DNA from 4 places in the Mesorhizobium sp. M0701 genome. Region 2 is predicted to be linked to each of the others. Evidence: predicted binding sites of a transcription regulator. Region 2 holds the regulator's gene; each other region holds the start of a gene.
The links. Region 2 encodes PhoB, which activates phosphate uptake and scavenging genes when phosphate is short. Its sites were predicted from a motif close to TGTCATNNANCTGTCAT; they were not measured.
Positions count from the first base shown of each region.

Region 1: a site for PhoB is predicted at 1,149-1,165, ahead of NKI24_RS03320 (LTA synthase family protein). Genes of this name have one in related genera too.
Region 3: a site for PhoB is predicted at 1,615-1,631, ahead of ugpB (sn-glycerol-3-phosphate ABC transporter substrate-binding protein UgpB). Genes of this name have one in related genera too.
Region 4: a site for PhoB is predicted at 2,028-2,044, ahead of NKI24_RS22430 (inorganic diphosphatase). Genes of this name have one in related genera too.

Region 1 covers NZ_JAMYPO010000002.1:232,721-236,566, reverse strand. Annotated here, with positions in the region: gene fabD (ACP S-malonyltransferase) at 1-958, opposite strand, end outside; gene NKI24_RS03320 (LTA synthase family protein) at 1,206-3,131, shown strand; gene NKI24_RS03315 (pilus assembly protein TadG-related protein) at 3,163-3,846, opposite strand, start outside.
Region 2 covers NZ_JAMYPO010000009.1:28,365-32,210, forward strand. Annotated here, with positions in the region: gene pstA (phosphate ABC transporter permease PstA) at 1-442, shown strand, start outside; gene pstB (phosphate ABC transporter ATP-binding protein PstB) at 439-1,242, shown strand; gene phoU (phosphate signaling complex protein PhoU) at 1,275-1,982, shown strand; gene phoB (phosphate regulon transcriptional regulator PhoB) at 1,999-2,688, shown strand; gene NKI24_RS11350 (ROK family protein) at 2,698-3,846, opposite strand, start outside.
Region 3 covers NZ_JAMYPO010000009.1:151,536-155,381, forward strand. Annotated here, with positions in the region: gene NKI24_RS11980 (bifunctional diguanylate cyclase/phosphodiesterase) at 1-1,396, opposite strand, end outside; gene ugpB (sn-glycerol-3-phosphate ABC transporter substrate-binding protein UgpB) at 1,695-3,005, shown strand; gene ugpA (sn-glycerol-3-phosphate ABC transporter permease UgpA) at 3,087-3,846, shown strand, end outside.
Region 4 covers NZ_JAMYPO010000026.1:12,406-16,251, forward strand. Annotated here, with positions in the region: gene NKI24_RS22420 (hypothetical protein) at 78-644, shown strand; gene NKI24_RS22425 (hypothetical protein) at 927-1,244, shown strand; gene NKI24_RS22430 (inorganic diphosphatase) at 1,369-2,010, opposite strand; gene NKI24_RS22435 (multicopper oxidase family protein) at 2,509-3,846, shown strand, end outside.

The sequences.
Region 1 (3,846 bases), on a different contig from region 2:
AGGCGGCAACTGCCGTCTCGACCTCCGCCGCCGATCCGATGCTGCTGGTGGCAATGTCGCGGTTGATGCGGCGGGCCAGCCCCGACAGCACCTTGCCGGCGCCCACTTCGTAAAGCGTCGCAACGCCGTTGCTGCCGAACCACTCCACCGTTTCGCGCCAGCGCACGCGCCCGATCACCTGTTCGACGAGTCGGCGGGCGATCTCGTCGGGATCGCTCGTCGGGGTCACCGTAACATTGGAGACCAGCGGCACGACCGGCGCACTCTTCGTCACGGCGGCCAGCGCCTCCCGCATGATCTCGGCCGCAGGCTTCATCAATGCCGAATGGAAGGGCGCCGAGACCTGCAGCATCAGCGCCCGCTTGGCGCCCTTCTCCGTGCATAGCCTCGCCGCCAGTTCGACCGCTGGCCTGGCGCCGGAGATCACCAGCTGGCCGCCGCCATTGTCATTGGCGATCTGGCAAACCAAGGCTTGTGCAGGATCTTTGGCGGCGCCCTGGGCGGCCTCTGCGCAAGCGGCTTCGACGTCGGCCTGTTCCAGCCCGATGATCGCCGCCATGGCGCCCTCGCCGGCCGGCACAGCCGCCTGCATGGCATTGCCGCGGATGCGCAACAGCCGGGCGGCGTCGGCGACCGAAACGAAACCTGCGGCCGCAAGTGCCGAATATTCGCCGAGCGAGTGGCCGGCGACATAGGTGACCTTGCCGTTCAGGGAGAAGCCGCGCGCCTCCAGCGCCCGGATTGCGGCAAGCGACACCGCCATCAGCGCCGGCTGGGCGTTGGCGGTCAGCGTCAGCGTCTCTTCCGGGCCTTCCCAGATCAGCTTCGATAGGTTTTCGCCGAGCGCGTCGTCAACTTCCTCGAAGATCCGCCGCGATTCCACAAAGGTATCGGCGAGGTCCTTGCCCATGCCGACAGCCTGGCTGCCCTGCCCCGGAAAGGTGAATGCGATGGCCATCGGCGGCTCCCAGCTGCTGGTTCACGTTGCCTGTGACGCAAGGCGTGCGGCCAAGTCAAGTCCAACCTTGATCGCGTAATATCGGCCGAGTGCCTGTTTCGGCAGGCTTTTTGGCGATCACTCATGATGAAAACCGCTCACGATTTGTTTGCTGGCTCTTCTTATTTCCGCCACAGGCGCTAGGCTTTGCGTGACAGTTCGATGACAATCGAGTGACGCTTTTGTTGCGGGCCGGGGAACTATTGAAGTGGCAAAGACCAAGCAGAGCGCAGCCGAGGCGGCGCCCCAGTTTCTTGAAGGCGATCCCTCGACCGGCTATCTGCCGGCGCGCAAATGGCCTGTCATCCGCTATGGCCTTATCAGCTTGCTGGCTGCGGCCATCCTTGTGTTTGCCATCGAACTGATCGTGCGCGGCAACTTTGCCGGCACCATTGATTTCTTTCTGCAGCCTTTCAAACCCGGCTGGACCACGATCATCATTTTTGCGCTGATCCTCATCGGCCTCGACGCCGTGCTCGGCCGCAGTCATCAGAGCCTGATGATCGTCGCGCCGCTGACATTGTCGCTGGCGTTCGTCGGCCACCAGAAGTCGCTGTATCTCGGCGATCCGCTCTATCCGACCGATTTCCTCTATTCCCGGCAGATCGTGGCACTGATGCCGCTTCTGGTACGCGATCGCCCGGGAACCGCCATTGCCCTGGCGATCGGCATCGTCGGCGGACTGTCGCTGCTCGTCTACGGTTGGCGGCTGTGGCGCCGCCGCGTTCCGGCGCTCAGCCACAAGGGCCGCCTTGCCCGGCTGACGCTGACAGTACCGCTGATCGCCTTCTTCGTTTCCATCATGGACTATGCCACTTTCTCGTGGACGCGCGACCGGCTGCAGATCATCCCGATCATGTGGGACCAGAAGGAAAACTATGCCTCGAACGGTTTTGCGCTCGCCTTCGCGCTGAACGTCCCGATGGCGCATGTCTCGGCGCCGCCCGGCTATTCCGGCAAGGCGATCGAAGCGATCGGCAAACCGCAGGTGACGGCTTCGGTACCCGCCGAGAAGCCCGACATCATCGTCGTCATGAGCGAATCCTTCTGGGATCCGACCAAGCTGCCCGGCGTCACCATCACGCCCGACCCTATCCCCAATGTGCGGGCACTGCGCACGGGTTACATGTTCTCGCCCGAGTTCGGCGGCATGACGGCCAACATCGAGTTCGAGGCCCTGACCGGCTTTTCCAACGCCTTCCTGCCGGCGGGCAGCATTCCCTACCAGCAATATGTGCGGACACCGACTCCCTCGCTGGCGACCTTCCTGAAAAGTCAAGGCTACCGGGCGCGCGCTATCCATCCCGGCACTAACTGGTTCTGGAACCGGGGGGCCGTCTATGCCGATTTCGGCTTCAACGACTTCAAGTCCGAGGAGACGTTGCCGCCCATGCAGAAGCGCGGACCGCTCGCGTCGGACGCTGCGATGACCGACGAGATCATCCACGAAGCCGATACCAGCGCCGAGCCGGTCTTCTTTTTCGCCGTCAGCCTGCAGAACCACGGGCCGTATGAGCCGTATCGCTATAACAATCCGACCCACAAGGTGCAGGCGCCGATCAGCCAATGGGCGCGTGAATCGCTGTTGAGCTATGCCGAAGGCTCTTCCGACGCGGACCGCGGCCTCGAGCGGCTGATCGAATGGGCGAAGAAACGCGAGCGGCCGACCGTCATCGCGTTCTTCGGCGACCATCTGCCGCCGCTTGGGCCGGTCTACGTCGAGACCGGCTTCCTGAAGGACAATGTTGCGCCGCGCAAGGAGGCGGCCGACCAGATGCTGCTGCACCACCAGACGCCGCTGATCGTCTGGTCGAATCGCAGCGGCCCGGCCGAGGATCTAGGCGCCGTCAGCCCGTCCTTCCTGCCCTACCATATCCTGAAGACAGCCGGCATCAGCCATCCCTATTACACCGGCTTCCTCGGACAGTTGCGAGAGCGCTACCGCGTTATCGACCGCAATTTGCTTTTGGCACCGGGGGGCGACGCCACCCCCGATTGGTCGCGTCAGAAAGAGATCGATCCGGCAATCCGCGACTTCCGTCTGCTGCAATACGACATGATGTTCGGCAAGCGCCATGCCGCGCCCGATTTCTTCCCCGAAACCACAGGCAAAGTGGCTGCACACACGAGTTGAGCAGCGGCGGCGGGAGAGCGGCCGACGTCGTTCAGTTCGTCAAGTGCAGCTGCGAAATCGAGCTTCCGATTTTCAGGAAGACGCTTTCGAGCTGACTGACGTCGTTGGTCGGGTAATAATCCGACGGCGACGATGCGCAGGCCTCGTAGAGCTTGCGGTTGGCTGCGGTGTCGGCCTGCAGCAGCACTGTGAATATCTGCACGTCCTGCTTCTTCAATGTGTTGCATACATTGGTTGTCCAATCGTCGACATTGCGCGCAGCCGCGGTCTGGTCGCTGGATCCAAACCGACCCGAGGCCAGGAATCCGTAGGAGCCATAGTCCGACTTCTGTGGCGTATCCTTCGCGCCATAGACAACATTCTCGCCGTCGGTGAGCAGCAGCACCGTTTTGGTCGTGCCTGACGACCTGAACGGCGCGCCGTCGCTGTAAGGCGCTTCCGGCGAGAGCACCCGCATCCCCCATGACAAGCCTTCCGAAACATTGGTCCCCGAGCCGTTCCATTCGATCATCTCACCGACGGCCTTCCGCAATTTGTCGAAATCGTCGGTCAGCGGCACTATCGGCGTCGGACAGGCCCGGTTTGGGCCGATAGTCAGTGGGCCTCTCTTGTCGTTGATCAGCTTCATCGTCGAAACACTGTACTTCGCCATGTCGCTGGTGAGGCCGGGAAGCACGGTGACAACGGTATCGTCGAGATAGGAATTGTTGTAGCC
Region 2 (3,846 bases):
TTTCTCGGCCATTGCCGGCGCAGTTGCGCTTGCCATCCTGGTCATTCCGGTGGTCGTGCGCACCACTGAAGACATGCTCAGCCTAGTGCCGAACGCGTTGCGTGAAGCCGGTGCCGCGATCGGCGCGCCACGCTGGGTGGTGATCCGTTCGGTCGCCTACCGCGCCGCATTGTCCGGCATCGTCACCGGCATATTGCTGGCGATAGCACGCATTTCCGGCGAGACGGCGCCGCTGCTCTTCACCGCGCTCAACAACCAGTTCTGGAGCAGCAATATCAACGCGCCGATGGCCAGCCTGCCGGTGACCATCTTCCAGTTCGCTCTCAGCCCTTACGAGGAATGGCAGCAACTGGCGTGGACCGGCGCACTCATAATCACCCTGACGGTTCTGGGCTTGAGCATCCTCGCCCGCAGCCTTACCGGACGCAGAGAGGACAGATGACACAGATGTTGTCCCCAGACATGACGATGGCCGAAACGGTAGCCGAGAAGACGAAGATCGAGGTCAAGAACCTCAACTTCTACTACGGCCAGAGCAAGGCGCTGAAGGACATCAGCCTGTCGCTGCCCGAGCGCAGCGTCACGGCCTTCATCGGCCCTTCGGGTTGCGGGAAATCGACGCTGCTGCGTGTGTTCAACCGCATCTATGAGCTCTACCCAAAACAGACGGCCGAGGGCCAGGTGCTGCTCGACGGCAAGAACATTCTCGACCGGTCGCAGGATCTCAACCTCCTCAGGACCAAGATCGGCATGGTGTTCCAGAAGCCGACGCCGTTCCCGATGTCGATCTACGAGAACATCGCCTTCGGCGTCAGGCTCTACGAGAACCTCGGCAAGTCCGAGATGGACGGCCGCGTCGAACAGGCGTTGAAGCGCGCCGCGCTGTGGAGCGAGGTCAAGGACAAGCTCAACGCCAGCGGCTTGAGCCTGTCCGGCGGCCAGCAGCAGCGGCTCTGTATCGCCCGCACGGTGGCGGTGAAGCCGGAAGTCATTCTGCTCGACGAACCGGCTTCGGCCCTCGACCCGTTGTCGACCGCCAAGATCGAGGAACTGATCGACGAGTTGCAAGCCGACTACACGATCGTCATCGTCACCCACAACATGCAGCAGGCGGCGCGCGTGTCGCGCCAGACCGCCTTCATGTATCTGGGTGAGCTGGTCGAGTTCGACCGGACCGAGAAGATCTTCACGTCGCCCCGCGAGAAGCGCACGCAGGACTACATCACTGGCCGCTTCGGCTGAGCCGTTCCGATCATGCATATGAGGACAGGACCATGGGCGAACACACAGTCGCTTCTTTCGACGAGGATCTCGAGCAGATCAGCAAGCTGATCCGCGACATGGCCGACCTCGCCGGTTCGATGGTCGGCGGGGCGACCAAGGCCCTGTTGAATTCCGACAACGTGCTGGCGCAACGCGTCGTTTCCGACGACGCCATCATGGATGCGCGTCAACGCGAACTGGACGACCGCGCCATCACCCTCATCGCCAAACGCCAGCCGATGGCCCACGATCTTCGCCATGTGGTCGGAGCGATCCGCATGGCGGGCGACCTCGAACGCATCGGCGACCTTGCCAAGAATATCGCCAAGCGCGTGAGTGCGGTCGGCCTCAGCGCCACGCCGCGGGACCTGTCGCATTCCATCGACGCGATGGCGCAACTGGTTCTCATCCAGGTGCAGGGTGTCATCGAGGAATATGCTGCAGGCGATGCGGCCGCGTTGGCCAAGCTGCGTGCCGCCGACGAGCGCATCGACGTCAAATACACGTCCGTGTTCCGCGAGCTCTTGACCTACATGATGGAAGATCCGCGCAACATCACCGCTTGCACGCACCTGCTGTTCTGCGCCAAGAATCTGGAGCGGATCGGCGACCATGTCACCAACATCGCCGAAAATGCGTATTATGTGCTGACCGGCGAGCAATTGCCGGTCAATCGTCCGAAGCAGGACGAAACGACAATGTCCGCACCGGTGACATGATGGGGGTGCCCAGCCGATGATCGCACCACGCATAATGGTGGTGGAGGACGAGGAGCCGTTGGGTGTGCTGCTCCGCTACAATCTCGAATCCGAAGGCTACCAGGTCGAGGTGGTGACACGCGGCGACGAAGCCGAGATCCGTTTGCAGGAGAATGTGCCCGACCTTTTGGTGCTCGACTGGATGATACCAGCGGTTTCCGGCATCGAGCTCTGTCGTCGGTTGCGGGTGCGCCCCGAAACCGAGCGGCTGCCGATCATCATGCTGACCGCGCGCGGCGAGGAGAGCGACCGGGTGCGCGGTCTTTCGACCGGCGCCGACGACTATCTGGTCAAACCGTTTTCGACACCAGAATTCATGGCCAGGGTCAAGGCGCTGCTACGGCGCGCCAAGCCGGAAGTGCTGTCCAGCGTGCTGAAGGTCGGCGACATCGTGCTCGATCGCGAATCGCACAGGGTCTATCGCAAGAAGAGCGAAATCAGGCTCGGGCCGACCGAATTCCGGCTGCTCGAGTTCATGATGCGGCATCCGGGCCGTGTCTTCTCGCGCAGCCAGTTACTCGATAATGTCTGGGGCGAGACAATCTACATCGACGAACGCACCGTCGACGTGCATGTCGGGCGGCTGCGCAAAGCCGTCAACAACGGCCGGATGCCGGATGTCATCCGCACCATCCGCGGTGCCGGCTATGCGATCAGGGAAGATTGACCCGCCTGGTCATGCTACGTTCTTTCTGACGCTGGGCCTCATTTGCGCGCCCGGCGCGAAAATCTCCTGGTCGACGAAGCTTAACGCCCGCATCGCGCAGCCTTCGCGGATCAGCGGCAATTCGTTCGGCTCTGTATCGAAGGAGATCGAGCCTGAATGCTGGCCGCCGGCGGTCTGGGCGATTGCCTTCCGCAAGGCCGGCTCGATCAGATCGAAGGCGGCGGCACTGGCGCCGACCATCGCGACCGGTGCCGGATCGATCAGCGCGAACAGCGAGCCGAGACCGAAACCCAGCGCTTCGCCGGCCTTGCGGTAGGCCTCGCGTTCCGGCCCATCTTTCTCGCGCGCCCGGGCCGCCAGTGCTCGCATGTCGGCGTCGCTGACGTCGGCGACCGGTTCGCTGTCTTCGCTCATCTGCCTGGCGTTGCGCCAGATGGCGTAGTTGCCGGCATACGCCTCGATGCAGCCGCGCCGCCCGCAACGGCAGAGCGCGCCGCCCGGACGATGGATCATTTGGCCAAATTCGCCGCCCGAGGAATGCGTCCCGGTGAACAGTTCGCCCTTCAGCACCAGCCCCATGCCGATGCCATGCGAAAGCAGGATGGCGATGAAGTCGTCGCGATAGCGATCCGGATTGCGCCAGCGCAAAGCCACCGCCATCATGTTGCAGTCGTTCTCCACCGTTGCCGGGATGCCGAATTCGCCCTCCAGCATGTCGGCAAAGGCGATGTCGGTCTGCGGCGTGATCGGCGACCACAGCATGGCGCGTGCAGGGGAGTCGGTAATGCCCTGAATCGCCAGGGCGATGCGGGCGACACTGCGGACGTCAAGGTCTGGATCCTGCAGCCGGCGCCGGACGATGGCCATGCATTCACGGATCAGCTCGTCGCGCGGCATGGTCAGCGTGTCCAGCCGGCGCTGTTCCTCGGCGACCACCTGTCCCGTATAGTCGATAATGGCGGCCGACAGGAAATTCAGCGACAACACCACGGTCAGCACCGCCGCCGCTTCCGGATTGAGGGCGAGGCCGACCTGCGGACGACCGCGTTTCAACGAAACGGGCTCACTTGCCTTGCTCTCGGCGAGGATGCCTTCCCGTATCAGGTCGGAAGAGATCGCCGATATGGTCGAATGACTGAGGCCGGTGGTAGCTGCGAT
Region 3 (3,846 bases), 120 kb from region 2:
CGGCTATCCGGCCTGCGGCCAGGGGGTCGGGGAGGTTCGGAGCTATGATGGCAAATTCATCGCCGCCGAGACGCGCGAGCATCTGTCCGTGGCGCGGGATGCCGGAAATGCAGTGCGCCAGCTTCTGCAGCATAGCATCGCCGGCCCCGTGGCCATAGAGGTCGTTGACTTGCTTGAACCGGTCGAGGTCAAGCAGCAGGAGCGCCAGATGTCCATCCTTGCCGCCACGATCCATCGAGGCGAATTCTGCTTCCAGCCGGGAAGAAAAGCTCCGCCGATTGGCAAGCCCGGTAAGCGGATCGAAATGCGCGAGGCGGAGGATCTCTTGTTCTGCCTTCTTGCGCTCACGGATGTCGCGAACGGCAAGCACCGTATGAGGCCTGCCGCAGTAGGTGATTTTCCTGGCGATCAGCTCGACAGGAATTCTCGCCCCGTCGCTGCCCCTTAACTTCGCTTCCTGCGCCTGTTCGCCGAAGCCGGACATATCGGCTGCGCTCTGTCCGTCGAAAAGCTCGCCGAATTGCATCGTGTTCAGGGTGGCTGTCGCTGTTCCGGTCAGCTTCGCCATACTGTCATTGGCGCTGACAATGCGGGTGCCATCGCAAACGATCAGACCTTCCACCGCCGCATTGGCGAGATCGTGCATGCGATCGGCCTCGAGCTTCTGGCGGCGAAAGCGCAGGTCGATCCACAGCGCGGCACCCGATAGCACAAGGATTATCAGGCTGGCGACCGCTGCGGCAAAGGCCTGGGAAACGGGCTCGATGGAATGTTCGGATATTTCAATCGAGGAATCCGGAATGATCGACACCGCAGCCATCGCGATGAAATGCAAGCTGCAAATCGCCAGCGTCAAAAGCGCGGCGCCGCCGAAAGTCGCGAGCGCTGACGGACGGCGCAAGACGACAAGGAGCGCCAGTGCCGCGAGGGTCACGCCGGCCAGAAGCGATATCGCGACAAGGAGCAGGTTCCATACGATCCGGCCTTCGACCTCGAAAGCTGCCATGCCGATGTAGTGCATCGTCGCGATGGCGCCGCCCAGAATGGCGCCGCCGACGAGGAAATGGTCGATGCCGCGGCGCAAGGTGGCAACCCACATCCCAAGCGCGGTCAGGATGACGGCGGCGGCAAGCGAAAAGGCGGATAATCCCGGATTGTATGCGTTAGGTATTCCCGGCGTAAACGCAGTCATGGCGATGAAATGCGTCGCCCATATGCCGAACCCGGTCGAAGTTGCGGCGATCATCAGCCAGACAAGCCGATTTCGGTCGGTCGATCGGCCGACATGCTTAAGGAGATTAACCGCTGAGAAGCAAGAAATGCCGCAGACGAGGGCGGCAAGTGCGACCAGTCTCAGGTCGTGCTGACTTACAATACAGTTATAGACCGTCAGCATCCTGGGTTCACTCGGTCTGCCAAAACTAACAGGGGAGGTGTGACTGATTAGCTCTTGGAGATTTTAACGAATGGTTAACCCGCGGGCCATGAGGCGGGTCTTTTCGGGGAAAACCGACGCCGCTGCGCCGACAAGGCGGTGATGTCGTTTCTGACGCCGCGCTTTCGGTAGCGAGTGCACTTTAGGAAGGAATGATGTTCATTGATCCGCAATAAAACCGTTGTCCGATTGTCATCAGCGCCACATATTGGCTGTGCGGAAGTGCCCCCTTTCGCCAATGACAAACGGGAGATGAAACATGAAGTTCTTCGGCTTTGCGGCCGGTATCGCCGCCACCGTGACCCTGCTTTCCACCACCTCCGCCTTCGCCGTCACGCAGATCAGCTGGTGGCACGCCATGACCGGCGCCAACGCCGAGGTCGTCGCCAAGATCTCCAAGGATTTCAACGCCAGCCAGAGCGACTATGAGCTCGTTCCGGTGTTCAAGGGCACCTATCCGGAGACCCTGAATGCCGGCATCGCTGCCTTTCGTGCGGGGCAAGCGCCCGATATCCTCCAGGTGTTCGACGTCGGCACCGGCGTGATGATGGCGGCCGAGGGTGCGATAAAGCCGGTGGCCGATGTGATGACCGGCGCCGGGATGACTTTCGACAAGAGCCAGTATCTGCCCGGCATCGTCGGCTATTATTCGAAGCCGGACGGCACCATGCTATCGTTCCCCTACAACTCTTCCTTGCCGATCCTCTACTACAACAAGGACATCTTCCAGAAGGCAGGCCTCGACGTGAACAATCCGCCCAAGACGTGGAACGAGGTGTGGGAAGCTGCCAAGAAGATCAAGACGAGCGGCGCCGCCCCTTGCGGCTATACCTCGACCTGGCTGACCTGGATCCACCTGGAGAATTTCGCGGCGTGGAATGACGTGCCTTGGGCCACCCAGCAGAATGGCCTGGCCGGCGGTGATGTCGAACTCAAGATCAATGCGCCGATTTTCGTCAGCCACTTCCAGGCGCTCGCTGACCTGGCCAAGGACGGCACATTCAAATATGGCGGGCGCACCTCCGAAGCCAAGCAGATATTCCTCGCCGGCGAATGCGGCATCTTCACCGAATCGTCGGGCGGCCTCGGCGATATCGTCAAGTCCGGCATGAACTATGGCATCGGCCAGCTTCCCTATGATACCGACGCCAAGGGCGCACCACAGAACACGACGCCGGGTGGTGCCAGCCTGTGGGTGTTCGGCAACAAGTCGGACGAGGAATACAAGGGCGTCGCGGCTTTCTTTGCCTATCTGTCCAAGACCGATGTGCAGGAATATCTGCACCAGAAGTCGGGATATTTGCCAGTGACGCTTGCCGCATACGAGGCGACGAAGAAATCAGGCTTCTATGACAAAAACCCCGGCCGCGAGACACCCATCCTGCAGATGACGGGCAAGGCGCCGACCGACAATTCGAAGGGCGTGCGCCTGCCGAATCTGCCGCAGGTGCGCGATATCCAGAACGAGGAGCTGGAGAAGATGCTGGCCGGCCAGCAAACCGCCCAGCAGGCACTCGACAATGCGGTTGCGCGCGGCAACGCGGCGATCAAGGAAGCGCTGGAGAACTGACGGGATTATCTCGGTTAGTCGGTTGGAATATCGCCCGCGCGAGCTCGCGTGGGCGATACCTGGATAGCGAGGGAAATCAGCCTGTCTCCACGCGTCGTCTTTCCCAACAAGATCCTGCCCTACCTGCTGGTGGCGCCACAACTCGCCATCACCCTGGTTTTCTTCTACTGGCCGGCCGGTCAGGCGCTTTACCAGTCGATGCTCAGGCAAGACCCGTTTGGGCTGAAGAGCAGGTTCGTCTGGTTTGCCAATTTCCGGAAGGTGCTGGCCGATCCGGCCTACCTCAACTCGATCAAGGTCACAGTAGTGTTCTCTCTTGCGACCGCGATCGTTGCCATGGTTGTGGCCCTGCTGCTCGCGGTCATGGCCGAGAAGGCCGTGCGCGGCAAAGGCCTCTACCGCACACTGTTGATATGGCCTTATGCCGTGGCGCCGGCGATTGCCGGCATGCTTTGGCTTTTCCTGTTCAATCCCTCGATCGGCTCGTTGGCCTATTTGCTGAGAAGCCTCGGCATCGTATGGGACCCGCTGCTCAACGGCACCCACGCCATGATCCTGCTGGTGTCGGCTGCCGCCTGGAAGCAGATCAGCTACAACTTCCTGTTCTTCGTCGCCGGCCTGCAGGCGGTGCCGAAAACGCTGATCGAAGCGGCGGCCATGGACGGCGCCGGCGAAACCAAGCGCTTCTGGACCATCGTCTTCCCGCTGCTTGCGCCGACAACCTTTTTCCTGCTGGTCGTCAACACCGTCTATGCCCTGTTCGACACGTTCGGCATCGTTCATGCCGTCACCGGCGGCGGGCCGGGCAAGACGACCGAGACGCTGGTCTACAAGGTCTACA
Region 4 (3,846 bases), on a different contig from region 2:
CGTTCATACTTCGAGCCATGTGGCACCACTCGTCAACCCGAATATCAGGCGCACGTCTGGTAGGGATATTCGCAACCGTGCTCGCAGCAAGCGGACTCCTCGCTGGAGCCGATGGCACAAGGCCCAGAATATTTGAAGCAGGCGCCTACTCCTTTTCCGACGAACTCGGCGGATTCCGGATCATTGCCGCTTCGGGAGCCGGAACAAGGGCCGATCCCGTCGTGATCACCGAGGAACTCGAGTCGGCAAGCCCGGTAACCCTCACCATACGCGCCATCCGGCCGGTTCAGCCATTCGGTGCCTCCGGCAACTATGCCACCGGGTTCATTTCCCTAAGGATCGTTGCCCTCAACAACAGCGGTCACGCCTGGGTCGAATTCGAGTTCGAGTTGCAGGAGATTCTCAACCAGCCAAGCGATTCCAGCGACGGGCTTTCGTTCGACCAGGCGCGCCGCGAAACGGATGCAATTCGGTCCGATAGTTTCGCCGAATTCAGTCGTGAATTCGAACCTTATGACCATCTTCTGTTCCGGAAAGGCGAGGTCGATCCGCTGAGCACGGTTTCGTTCTCATTCCTGGTGACTGATTTCACGCCGACTGCGCGGCTCTATCTCGTTCAGGACCCGCGCATTCCCTCAACCTGAACGTGTCGCGCATCATCGCGGCCGTCGGTTCGAACAACGCTGCTCGTCATGCATGCCGGCAGTTTGGCAGGTGTCGTTGGGCGCGGCATGCCGATGGATTTGCTGGTCATTTTGGTCGCTTGGCCGTGCCTTTGATTCGGGCCACAAAATACGGACAACAGGGCAAAACCCGACGCGAACGACGATTGAGGATCGTGAGCGCCCGCGGTACGAGTTCTCCGCCGAGTTACTTGTGAAGCGTTCACACTAGCGACAGTTCCGGATCGTGCTATGATCTTGCGCATGAGGACGATCCCGGCCTCTTACATTCTGGTTTTCGCGGCGCTCGCTGCAACGCCCGCGCGGGCCGAATGCCAGTGCCTCGCCAACGGCCACATTTTCCATCACGGCGAAATCGCTTGTCTGCAATTGCCGTCAGGTCCTGAACTCGCGCAGTGCGACATGGTTCTCAACATTTCGTCATGGAAAAAAATTCAGGATGGATGCCCCGAGGCGACGGCGCCGTTTGGCTTGCCTGTCAAAGGGGACGAGCAGAAACCAGGCGAAGGCGGAGATAAAGCCAACGATTTGGCTTTATCAACAGCAAACGCCCGGAGCTAAAGCGAAGCGCAGTTTGCGCGCATCCAACAGTGCGACGCAAGCCCAACGCATACCCTAGCGGTGTTCCAACACCGCTAGGAACCAGCCCTATGGATGAGCTTCCTGTTGAGATTCTGCTTTCCTGTCAGTCCTTCTTGTTCCGGTAGCTTTCAATGGCTTTGCCAACCATGTCGATGGCGACGTTGGCGCCACCAAAGCCGTTCAGCTCAACGGCCTTGCGGCCTTCAGGTAGCTGCTTGTAAACTCGAAAGAATGCCTCGATGCGCTGTCGTTCGATGGCCGGAAGATCATCGATGGTCTTGACCCCGTCATATTGCGGATCGATATCCGTAGCCGGCACAGCGATGATCTTGTCATCCGCTTCGCCGCCGTCGACCATGTTGAGCACGCCGATGGCGCGGACTTTGATCAGAGCACCGGGCACAACGGGTTCCCGGGTGAAGACAAGCGCATCCAACGGGTCGCCGTCGCCGCCCAACGAACTGGTAACGGAACCATAGTTGGCCGGATAGACGACCGGCATGGACTGATATCGATCGACGACGACATGGCCTGTCTCGGCATCGATCTCATATTTGGTGATGCTTCCCGCCGGAATCTCGATAACCGTGTAAAATTCGCTGGTGTCTTTCGGCTGCGGAAAATCGAAAGCTGTGACGAATTCGGCGAAAGCGGGCTGCGTGCCCAGCAGGGCCGCAAGCGCCATGACAGTCGGCAAAGCGCGCATGGTTGTCTCCAGAGGTTGGACGGGCAGGGCGCCCTGCATCCGCCTAGCCACCGTATGTGACGGCAGCATTACAGGGTTCCGTTATTGAAATTGGATGACCGTATTTGCACCGATCCTGCGGCGAGCAGAAATGGGCCGAGATAGAGCGCTGACGAGTGATGAGCGTCTATGGGCGTTTGCGTTTATGGGCGTTTAAGAGACGGTGGCCGCTTCAAATGTGCTATTTCAGGCGAGCCCATTTCCGGCAAGGGGATAGCTTGCGTCGTAACTCCTGCCAATCGGGCACGCTACACCCACAACACGCCGTTCGGCGAGAGCTGCCACGTAGACGCCTCGCGGCTCAGTGCGACGTTGTGTGGCAATCATCAAAAAGCAAGTGAAACTCCAACTTCAGTTGAAGTCCTTCGGAGACTACGCCACCTTGACCTTGAATCATTGCCAGGGTTCGAAATTCGTGAACGAAGAGACAACAACACCACGTCCGCTATACTCCACTGAAAGGGCTGCTTCATGTCGGGAATGTCGCGCAGGGGATTCTTGCTGGGCGGCACGGCAGCAGTAGCTGTCGGCGCTGCAGGCGGGCTGATTGCCGGCAGGGCCGTAGCAGCCGATCTGACCTTGCGGGTTTCAGCGATCAGTCGGTCGATTTTGCCCGGCACCGTCACCAAAGGGATGATGAGTTTCGGTGCGGGCGGGCCGCCGCCCACTCTGCGTTTATTGCGAGGTAGGCCGTTTTCCATAGACGTGGTCAATGATCTCGATGAAGCGACGAGTGTGCACTGGCATGGATTGCGCATCGCCAATGCCATGGACGGCGTGCCTTATCTCACCCAGCGTCCCATCGCGGCGGGCGAAAGCTTCCGTTACACTCTGACACCGCCGGATGCCGGCACCTATTGGTATCATCCGCATTGCAACACGCTCGATCAGATGGCCCGCGGTCTGACAGGCATGCTTGTTGTCGAAGATGACGAAGATGCCGGTTTCGACCAGGATTTGCCGCTCAATATACGCGACTTCCGTCTCGGCGAAGACGGCCAGTTCATCGAATTGTTCAAGGCACGCAACGCTGCGCGCGGCGGCACGCTGGGTACGGTCTCGACGGTAAATTGGGAAGTCACCCCGATTTACGATCTGCCAGCGGGCAGCCTTGTGCGCCTGCGTTTGGCAGTCACGGATGTCACCCGTATCGGCACTTATGACCTCGATGGCGGAACGGCCAAAGTGATCGCTCTTGATGCCAACCCGCTGCCGCAGCCTGTTGCGCCTCGGGGCATTGTCATCGCGCCCGGCCAGCGCGCCGATGTCGCCCTCCGCGTGCCTGATGGCGAAGACGAGATCGTCAGCCTGAATCTCAGAACAGCCAAGGGACCTCGCGTTCTCGTCCGATTCCGGCCTATCGGCGCCAGCGCGGGGCGGACGCTTGGCGAACTCAAGCCGCTGCGGCCGAATCGCGTACCGGAGCCGGATCTTGCCGATCCCGAGACAATGGACTTCGTCTTTGGCTGGTCGCCCAATGGTGATGCGCCGGCGCCGGGTGTTTGCGGCACGCTCGGCTACACCTTCTGGTCGATCAACCGCGTCGCCTGGCGAGGGGACGCGCCGGGGCCAGTTGATCCGCTCGCGGCTCTAAAACGAGGCAAAAGCTATGTTCTGCGCCTTCGCAACGAAACGCCGAACGATCATCCGATCCATTTGCACGGTATGTCTTTCCGTCTGCTACGCTCCGACAAGCGCAAAATTGCGTCGCTTGTAACAGATACGGCCCTTCTTAAATCGCAAGAAGTGATGGAAGTGGCGTTGGTCGCTGACAATCCGGGTAATTGGGCATTCCATTGCCACGTCATTGAACATCAGAAGAGCGGCCTGACCGGT